DNA from 4 places in the Quatrionicoccus australiensis genome. Region 2 is predicted to be linked to each of the others. Evidence: riboswitches for the same ligand, from Rfam matches in the RefSeq annotation. Region 2 holds a riboswitch; each other region holds the start of a gene.
What was found. A riboswitch is a leader RNA that binds a small molecule or an ion and turns the genes downstream of it on or off. The one in region 2 is predicted to bind cyclic di-GMP.
Positions count from the first base shown of each region.

Region 1: another riboswitch for cyclic di-GMP. It lies ahead of KI612_RS01085 (hypothetical protein); the one in region 2 lies ahead of KI612_RS04675 (beta strand repeat-containing protein).
Region 3: another riboswitch for cyclic di-GMP. It lies ahead of KI612_RS01285 (HDOD domain-containing protein); the one in region 2 lies ahead of KI612_RS04675 (beta strand repeat-containing protein).
Region 4: another riboswitch for cyclic di-GMP. It lies ahead of KI612_RS17445 (M10 family metallopeptidase C-terminal domain-containing protein); the one in region 2 lies ahead of KI612_RS04675 (beta strand repeat-containing protein).

Region 1 covers NZ_CP075188.1:229,339-231,534, forward strand. Annotated here, with positions in the region: gene KI612_RS01080 (cation acetate symporter) at 1-852, shown strand, start outside; cyclic di-GMP riboswitch class I at 1,005-1,095, shown strand; gene KI612_RS01085 (hypothetical protein) at 1,149-1,556, shown strand; gene KI612_RS19810 (methyl-accepting chemotaxis protein) at 1,587-2,196, shown strand, end outside.
Region 2 covers NZ_CP075188.1:957,666-959,861, forward strand. Annotated here, with positions in the region: gene KI612_RS04675 (beta strand repeat-containing protein) at 1-1,076, opposite strand, end outside; cyclic di-GMP riboswitch class I at 1,288-1,366, opposite strand; gene KI612_RS04680 (FkbM family methyltransferase) at 1,419-2,196, opposite strand, start outside.
Region 3 covers NZ_CP075188.1:277,558-279,753, forward strand. Annotated here, with positions in the region: gene KI612_RS01280 (GGDEF domain-containing protein) at 1-337, shown strand, start outside; gene KI612_RS01285 (HDOD domain-containing protein) at 355-1,236, opposite strand; cyclic di-GMP riboswitch class I at 1,310-1,402, opposite strand; gene KI612_RS01290 (VTT domain-containing protein) at 1,636-2,196, shown strand, end outside.
Region 4 covers NZ_CP075188.1:3,659,332-3,661,527, reverse strand. Annotated here, with positions in the region: gene KI612_RS17455 (50S ribosomal protein L11 methyltransferase) at 1-357, shown strand, start outside; gene leuE (leucine efflux protein LeuE) at 385-1,032, opposite strand; cyclic di-GMP riboswitch class I at 1,144-1,233, shown strand; gene KI612_RS17445 (M10 family metallopeptidase C-terminal domain-containing protein) at 1,292-2,196, shown strand, end outside.

The DNA.
Region 1 (2,196 bases), 730 kb from region 2:
CTGCTCTTCGGTACTGCCGGCCTGCCGCACATCATGATGCGCTTCTTCACCGTGCCGAACGCCAAGGAAGCCCGCAAGTCGGTGTTCTACGCGACCGGCTTCATCGGCCTGTTCTTCCTCGTCACCATCATTCTCGGTGCCGGGGCGATCACCATCGTCGGTACCAATGGGGCCTTCTTCGAAGGCGGCCAGGTCGGTGGCAAGCTGATCGGCGGCAACAACATGCCGGTCATGCACCTGGCCAAGGCTGTTGGTGGCGACATCTTCCTCGGCTTCCTGTCGGCCGTCGCCTTCGCCACCATCCTGGCTGTGGTTTCCGGTCTGGCCCTGGCTGGCGCCTCGGCCATCTCGCATGACTTGTATGCCCGCGTGATCAAGAAGGGCACGGCGACCAGCGCGCAGGAAATGAAGGTCACCCGCTTTGCTTCCGTTGGCCTGGGTCTCACCGCCATCCTGCTCGGCATCGCCTTCAAGGATCAGAACGTGCTGTTCCTCGTCGCGCTCGCCTTCGGCGTCGCCTCGTCGGTCAACTTCCCGGTCCTCATCCTGTCCATGTACTGGAAGGGCCTGACCACCCGTGGCGCACTGTGGGGCGGCATTGCCGGCCTGGTGTCGTCGGTGGGTCTGGTTGTCCTGTCGCCGACCGTGTGGGTCAAGATTCTCGGCAACAAGGCCGCGATCTTCCCGTACGACCATCCGGCCATCGTTTCGATGACGCTTGCCTTCTTTGTCACCTGGCTGCTGTCGGTTACCGACAAGAGCGTGCGTGCCAACAAGGAAAAGGAAGCCTACGAAGAGCAGTACATCCGTGCCCAGACCGGCCTTGGCGCTTCGGCGGCATCGGATCACTAAGCAACTCTGCGGGTAAGACTTCGGAGAACAGCAATCCGTCGTCTTTATCCTTTCGGGAGCCTGCGGGCTCCCTTTTTTTGTCCACGGCAAACTGCTTGATTTGCGTCAAATTCGTAAAATCATCATTTATATAAAATACGTCAAGCAATAAGCCGCGAAAAGGGCAACCCCGGTACGAAAGTCCGGGGGCGCAAAGCCACCTGTCTAACGTCTCGCCGAGACCATGAAAGAGGGGCTGCCGTAGCAGGAGTGCTTTGGCATCTTCGCGAACCGATCATCCGTTGTGAAGGTGTCCCATGAGTCTCCCGGCCAACAAAGCCAGCGTTTACAGCACCCTGTTGTTCGGCATCACGCTGGTCGTGACCTTGCCGTTGATCTATTTCACCAATCCCTGGTTCATCCGCGAACTGCTGCCGGCGGTTGGCCTGTCCGAACAGGCCGGCACGACGATAGGCATCGCCCTGATCCTGATTTCGGTCTATTTCGGGCAGCAGGTCCTGTCCTTCGTCATTTTCCGCGACGGTTCGGCCGGTCAGGCCAAGCGAGAGGCGGCCTTGCTCGAGCGGGTACGTCTGGTCGAGCAGGCCGAAGCCGACGTGCGTCGTCAGTTGCAGGCCATGCCGACGCAGTTAGCGCTTGCCCACGGGCATCTGGCTGACGTGGTGACGGTGGCCGAGCACGCCGCGCAGAGTCTGGGCAGCTAGCTGGCAGGCATCGATGCCAGTCTGCTCGAGATGGACCAGGTGGTGACGGCCTCGCTCGACGCCGCCAATGACGATGCGGCGCTGTCCGAGCATGCGGCGGACAACAACGGCGAATTGATTGCCGCGATGCACGGTTACGTCAAGGAACGCATGGCCGACAATGCGGCGAACCAGCAAAAGATCCAGCGCGTCGTTGCCGAAACGCGCGCCCTCAACGAGATTACCGGGCTGATTTCAAATATTTCCAAGCAGACCCGTCTGCTCGCCCTGAATGCCGCCATCGAGGCAGCGCGGGCCGGCGAAGCGGGGCGTGGCTTCTCGGTGGTGGCCGACGAAGTCAGCAAGTTGTCGGGCGACACCGACAAGGCGGTGGAAAAGATTTCGGCCGGCATTTTCCGGGTTGCCGATTCGATCGAAAGTGAATTCTCGTCGCGTCTGGCGATCGAGCAGGCGGCCAAGGAGCAGCTCGTGCTCGAGCGTTTTGCCGGTCAGTTGAGCGGTCTCGGGCAAAGCTATGCCGAGCTGATGGAGGCGCAGCAGGCAATGGCCGGGCATATCCATGGTGCGGCAGAAGTCGTCGGCGGCAATTGCGCCGAGGCGTTGCGCGGTGTCGGCTTTGCGACCACGATCAAGGGCCAGG
Region 2 (2,196 bases):
ACACTGACGTCGGCGCTGGCGCCGAGCAGGGTCAGGCGGTCGGTCGTGCTCGCCGTGCCGATGACAGTGCCGAGGCCGCTGACGGAGAGAACGCCGCTGGAGAGCATCTGGACGCCATCGGTCGTCGTCGAGCCAATGACGGTATCGATACTCGAAACGGCAAGATTGGTCTGGGCCGAAGCCATGGTGACGACTTCAACCGCCGTCGTGCCAACCAGACTTTCGATGCTGGATGTTTCAACGCTGCCGGCGCTGGTGATGTAGACAATATCGCCGGTTCCGGTCGTGCCGATGATGCTTTCGATGCCGCTGATGCGGATGGTCGAGGCCGGGGCGGAAACAATCTGTACTGTGTCAGCACCGCCGCTACCGATCAGCGTTTCCACACCATCGACATTGACTGTTCCGGTAAGCGCGTTGAGCAGGGTGACGGTGTTGACGCCAGCCGTGCTGACGATTGTTTCGAATTTGTCGACGGATACAGCGCCCGCTGTCGCCAGGGTGACTGCATCGGTTCCCGTGGTGCCGATCACGGTTTCAATGCTGCTGATTTCCAGTCCGGTGGAAGCGTTGTCCAGGCGCAGGATGTCGGTGCCGGTCGAGCCGACAACGGAGTCGACATCGGAAATGTTCAGCGTGCCGGCGCCGAGTATGGTGACGGTTTCAGCGGTCGTACTGCCGATCACGCTTTCGATGCGTGAAATGCTGAGCGCGGCGGTGTTGGTGCTCAACTCCAGTGTTTCGCCAGTGCCGGTGGTGCCAACGACTGTTTCAATCAGGTCTATGGTCAGGTTGCCGGTGAGCGGGGAAAGCAGGTTGACCTGGTTAGTGCCGGCCGAACCAGTGATGGTCTCGATCCGGGAGATCGATACCGTGCCGGCGTTGAGCAAGGTGATGGCATCGGCATCGGTCGAGCCGACGATGGTTTCGACGCTGGAGACGCTGAGTGAGCCGCCTGATCCCAGAATTACCGTGTCTTGTCCGGAAGAGCCCTTGATGCTGTTGATTGTTCCATCAATGGTCATGCCATCAATATCGGTGGCGGAATTGACGATGGTTACTTGGGTTACGGACATGGCACACCTCTCAAGATTCGAATCAAGTCACCCGGCAAGGGACTATGGGCACAGACAGCAATTACGATCATTAACGACAGGACGCGAAGAAGCTTTAGGGCTTCTTCGCGCTAAATTCTTCAAGACCGGAACGAGCAAAAACCGCACTGAAACGGCGTGCCTGATCGTTGTTTTGAGGGAATGGGGGTGGGAAACTGAAGCGAGTCTGCTCCAGTGCAACCCAGCCATCCTGTCAATCAGGACCTGAGGCTTTGCGTCCTGCAGTTGCCTGCAGTTTGCCGATTTAATGAGTTTTCTTACTTTCCGAAAACTCCTTCCTTATATTTGAAGTGTAAGGAAATGTCAAGATGGGGTGTTGTTGCTGACTTTCAGGAAGCTGTCGGAGCGGTCGGTGCTGTGGATGGCGATGAAATTCAGGTGGTGTTTGTAGACGCGGTAGCCGTAGTTGGTCAGCAATTCGAAGAGTGCTGTCTGGTCGGTCTTGATGGCTTCGATCATCATCGCCGGCCGGCAGCGTTCGATGATCTGGCGAGCGCCGTCCAGTACTTCGAGTTCCATGCCTTCGACGTCAATCTTGATGAAATCGACCCGGCCAGTTTCGAGTGCGTCGAGTGGAACAAGGCGGACGTTGAAGCAATTTTCCGGGGAGTAGTCGATGGTCTGGCCAATGAATTCGGTACGTTCGCGCTTTTTCAGTTCGAGGCTGCCGAAACTGCCTGGCTTCAGGTAGTCAGGTACCGGGATGTCCAGCGTGCCATGCTCGGCCCCGAGTGCTGCGTGGATGGCGGAGGCGTTGAGGCAATTATTGAGGGCAATGTTGCCGGCCAGTGCGTAGAAAACGCGTTCCTGCGCTTCGATGGCGGTAACCCGTCCCCAGCCGTGCATGGTCTTGGCCCATTCGAGGGTATGCACGCCAAGGTTGGCGCCAGCATCGATGGCGACGACGCCATCGCCGAAGAACTCGCGGCGGGCCTTGAGAATGCTTAGCGCAACGCCGACTTCGACCGGATCAAAATTCGAGTTGTTCAGCAACTGGAAGCCGACGCCATAGGCCTGGTTTTCGCCGACCATGCGGTAGTCGTTGCGGTTCACGATCATGCTGCCATGGTCTGTCGATACG
Region 3 (2,196 bases), 680 kb from region 2:
TGCCGTGCTCCGCCATCTGGCCGTGCAACTGAAGGAGAGCCGGCGTAAATCCGATATCTGCGGCCGGCTGGGCGGTGAAGAATTCGCCATGCTCCTGCCCGATACGCCGCTCGGCGAGGCGATGGTGCTGGCCGAGCGCCTCTGTCGCGCCTGCGCCGGACAAACGCTGCGCATCGACGGCGAAACCGTCGTCAACACGGTCAGTATCGGCGTCGCCAGCGAAGGCTATACCATCGAGCACATGCTCAGTTGCGCCGACGAAGCCCTCTATCAGGCCAAGGCGGCGGGGCGAAACCGGGTCATGGCCTGGTCCGACCAGGACGTCGTGGCGACCTGAGGCTGCCGCGCAGTCGTTCAGCTGCGATCGAGGCGTATGGTGTTGAGATCTTCCTCGACATCGCACTGCAGTTCGGCCAGTTCTTCCTCGTCGAAATTGAGGTAGTTGAGGGCGGCGGTGCCGTGCGCCATCCATTCCGTTTCGTCCGGCACATCGAGGAAGCGCGCGATCAGGTGGTCGGCGAGCAGGGAGATCGCGGTCAGGGCGCGCACTTCGTCGCTGACGGTCGACGCGCTGTCGGAGAGGATTTCGAAATTGTGATGCATGCGGATCGCCTTGACGATCAGTTCCGGCAGGTGCCAGTTGTGCGCCAGCATGGCGCCTACCGTTACGTGGTCCGTGCCATGCCGCTCGGTTTCCGTCTCCCACACGGCTTTGGCCGAGCGGTTGGCGATGAGCAGTGTCTCCTTGTAGTCGGGAAAACGCTGCATCAGGATGGGAATGCCGCAATCGTGGAACAGTCCGAAGGTGTAGGCATCCTCCTGGCTGATGCCGGGCACCCGCCGCGCCAGCCGGGTCGACACGGTGGCATGGTAATTCGAACGCTCCCAGAAACGTTCCATGCTGACGCCGTTCGATGACAGCGAGCGTTTCAGCGCCAGGCCGTTGACGATGCACAGGATGTTCTTCAAGCCGAGCACGGCCGCCGCCTTCTGCACTGTCTCGACCTTGTTGCGCAGCGCAAAGATCGGCGAGTTGGCCGTCTTCATCATCGATGCCGCCAGACTGAGATCGCCGCTGATCAGGCGGATGATCTTGTTGAAATCGACATCGGCACAGCGCGCCTCCTTGAGCAGGGCAGCGACAACCACGGGGCAGGGCGGGATGAAAATGGTCTTGAGAATGTCGGAGACGGAGTCGGCGGCAACCTCGGTATTGATGACGGCTTCGTTGAGCATGGCAACAACCTCCAGAGATAACGAACGATTCGGAGATCGAGGGCATCCTGCCCGCACACGCTGCAACTGCCTTGTTGGCAACCCCACTGTCATCGAGCCGGCGGACCGGTTCATTAGACTGGAAGCTTTGCGTCCCCGCCTTTCGACGGGTTTGCCCTGATCAATGAGCCGCCACCTTAGCAGCGCTTTTCGACACACTGTTGCGTTAAATCAAATAACTGTCACAGTCCGTGAAAAGAGCTCCCGTCGGGCGGTCGACCGTTAAAAAAGGCGCTTTTTGCGGCGCCCGATTGCGGCATGGTTGCGACCGATGGCGAAGCTGCTCGTCGCATGCATCGGGGCGTTCAGGAAACCATCCCGGATGCGACAATATCCATCCCAAAAACGGAAGGCGCCGCAATGGACTTCTCCCAGCTCAGTGAATCCCTGCAGCGCGATGCGGTCTGGGTCGTTTTTCTCAACGTGCTGGCGCAACAGGTCGGCCTGCCGGTGCCGGCGGTGCCCACCTTGCTGCTGGCCGGCAGCCTTGCCCTCGGTTCCGGGCAACTGGCCAGCATTCTGGCTGCGGCCATTGTTGCCTCGGTGCTTGCCGACTGGATGTGGTATTTGGCCGGCCGGGCCTTCGGCTACCGGGTGCTGTCCGGGCTGTGCCGCCTGTCGATCAACCCCGGCTCCTGCGTCAGCCAGACGGAAGCGCGCTTCGTGCGCTGGGGGCTTGGCTCGCTGGTCGTGGCCAAGTTCATTCCCGGCTTTTCCACCGTCGCTCCGCCGATTGCCGGCGCCTTGCGCATGCGCTTGCCCGGCTTCCTGCTCGCTGCGGCCACCGGTGCCGCGCTCTGGGCCGGACTGGCGCTGATCACCGGCTGGCTCCTGCGTGACGAGGTGCAAGCGACGATTGGCATGCTCGACCGGCATGCCGGCGGTGCGCTGATCGTGGCGGGCGGTGTGATCGTCGTCTGG
Region 4 (2,196 bases), 1.5 Mb from region 2:
CGCGCCCCGCTCGTCGTCTGCAACCCGCCCTGGGTGCCGGCGCAGCCCAGTTCGCCGATCGAATACGCCGTCTACGACCCCGATTCGCGCATGCTGCGCGGCTTCCTCGGCGGCCTGGCGGCGCATCTGACGCCGGGCGGCGAGGGCTGGCTGATTCTTTCCGATCTCGCCGAACACCTCGGCCTGCGCTCGCGCGAAGAACTGCAGGGCTGGATTGCCGCCGGCGGCCTGCGCGTCATCGATCGCCTTGACACCCGCCCGCAACACCCGAAGACGCGCGACGCGAGCGACCCGCTGCACGCGGCGCGCGCCGCCGAGGTCACCTCCTTGTGGCGACTCGGGCTGGCGGGCGCATAGTCCGCTCCGGCGATGGTGCCGGCAGCCTTAGCCCAGCGTCGCGCTCGCCAGCTTGATGCCGAAGCCGATGAACAGGCCGCCAACCGCCAGGTTGCCGACTGCCGCCAGGCGTTGCCGTTCGCGGAAATGCCGCGCCAGGTGCGTACCGCCGAAAATCAGTCCGGTCAGGTAAAGCGCGCTGAGGATCTGCACAATCACCCCGAGAATCAGGAAGGACAAGGCCGGGTGCGGATAGTCGTGGGCGACGAACTGGATGAAGAAGGACACGAAAAAGAGGATGGCCTTGGGATTGGTCAGGCTGATCAGCAAGGCCGTGCGAAATGGCCGCGCGGTTTCCAGCGTTGTCGTTTCCAGCTGCGCCTTGCCGGCGCCGCGCCAGGTGCGCCGGGCCGCCCGCAGCAGGTTGATGCCCAGCCAGGCAAGATAGGCGGCTCCAGCGTACTTGAGCGCCATGAACAGGGCCGGCGTGGTTTGCAACAGCGACGAAATCCCGGTCACCGAGAGAATCATCAGCACCGTATCGCCGACAAAGATGCCGCAGGCACCTTGGTAGCCTTTCGCAATGCCCAGGCGCGAGGCGATTGTCATCACGTACAGTGAGTTCGGCCCGGGCAGCAGCACGATGGCGATGGTTCCCAGGACGAAGGTGGCGAGATCGGTGATGCCGTAGAACATGGGTTTGCCCCGTGCGGTAAAAGTGGATTTTACAAGTCCAGGTGACCATATGGGGGGGGATCTGTCCGGGCTTGCTTTAATAATGTAAAAAGTGCTAAAGTTGTCGCATATATCAGTTAAATGCAAAACCGTTCGAAAGGCGGTGACGCAAAGCCACGGGACTACCGCATCGCGAGATGTCAGGTTCGCCGGGTTGCCAGGATGGATGCTTCTCCTGCTCGCTTTGCGCCATTCGTCTTCCTTGCCTTGAGGATTCACGATGGCCGCCAAACCGGTTTACAACGATGCCCAGGTTGTCACTTCGCTGACCAATACGGGTGGTGCCGCATGGCACAGCAGCGTCATCACCTACAATTTTCCGACCAGCATTTCGGCTGCCGCACCCGAGAGCGCCGGCTTTTCGCATGCCACGGCCAGCCAGCAGGCGATGACCGATTACTGGATGCGTGCCTGGGATGATGTGGTCGGTGCTTCCATCGTGCGCATTGCCGATGGTGCGAAGGCCAACATCACGCTGGCCAACAGTTCTGCCCCGTCTTACGCCTATTCGTATTACCCCAGCAGCTATGGTGCCGGCGTTTATCTGAATCCGGCTTACGGTAGCAACTCGGGCACCAACAACCTGGTCAATCCGACGCTGGGCGACTGGGGCGGCATGGCGATCGGCCATGAAATCGGCCATGCCCTCGGGCTGTCGCATCCCGGTGCCTACAACGGTGGCTCACCGACTTACGAGATGAGCGCGGTGTACATGCAGGACAGCCAGCAATACACCATCATGTCTTACTTCACCGCAGCCAAGACCGGCTCCGACTGGATTGCCGGCGACAACAAGGTGCACTACGCGCAAACGCCGATGATGAACGACATCATGGCGCTGCAGGCGCTTTACGGCGTCGATACCTCGACGCGCAGTGGCAATACCGTTTATGGCTTTAACAGCACGTTGACCGGTACGGTTTTCGACTTTGCCGCCAACGCCCATCCGGTACTCTGCATCTATGATGCGGCCGGCAACGACACGCTCGACCTCTCCGGCTTTGCCGGTGCTTCACGCATTTCGCTGGTTGCCGGCAGTTTTTCCAACTGCGATGCAATGACCAACAACATCTCGATCGCCCGCAATGTCGTGATCGAAAATGCCGTTGGCGGTGCCGGCAATGA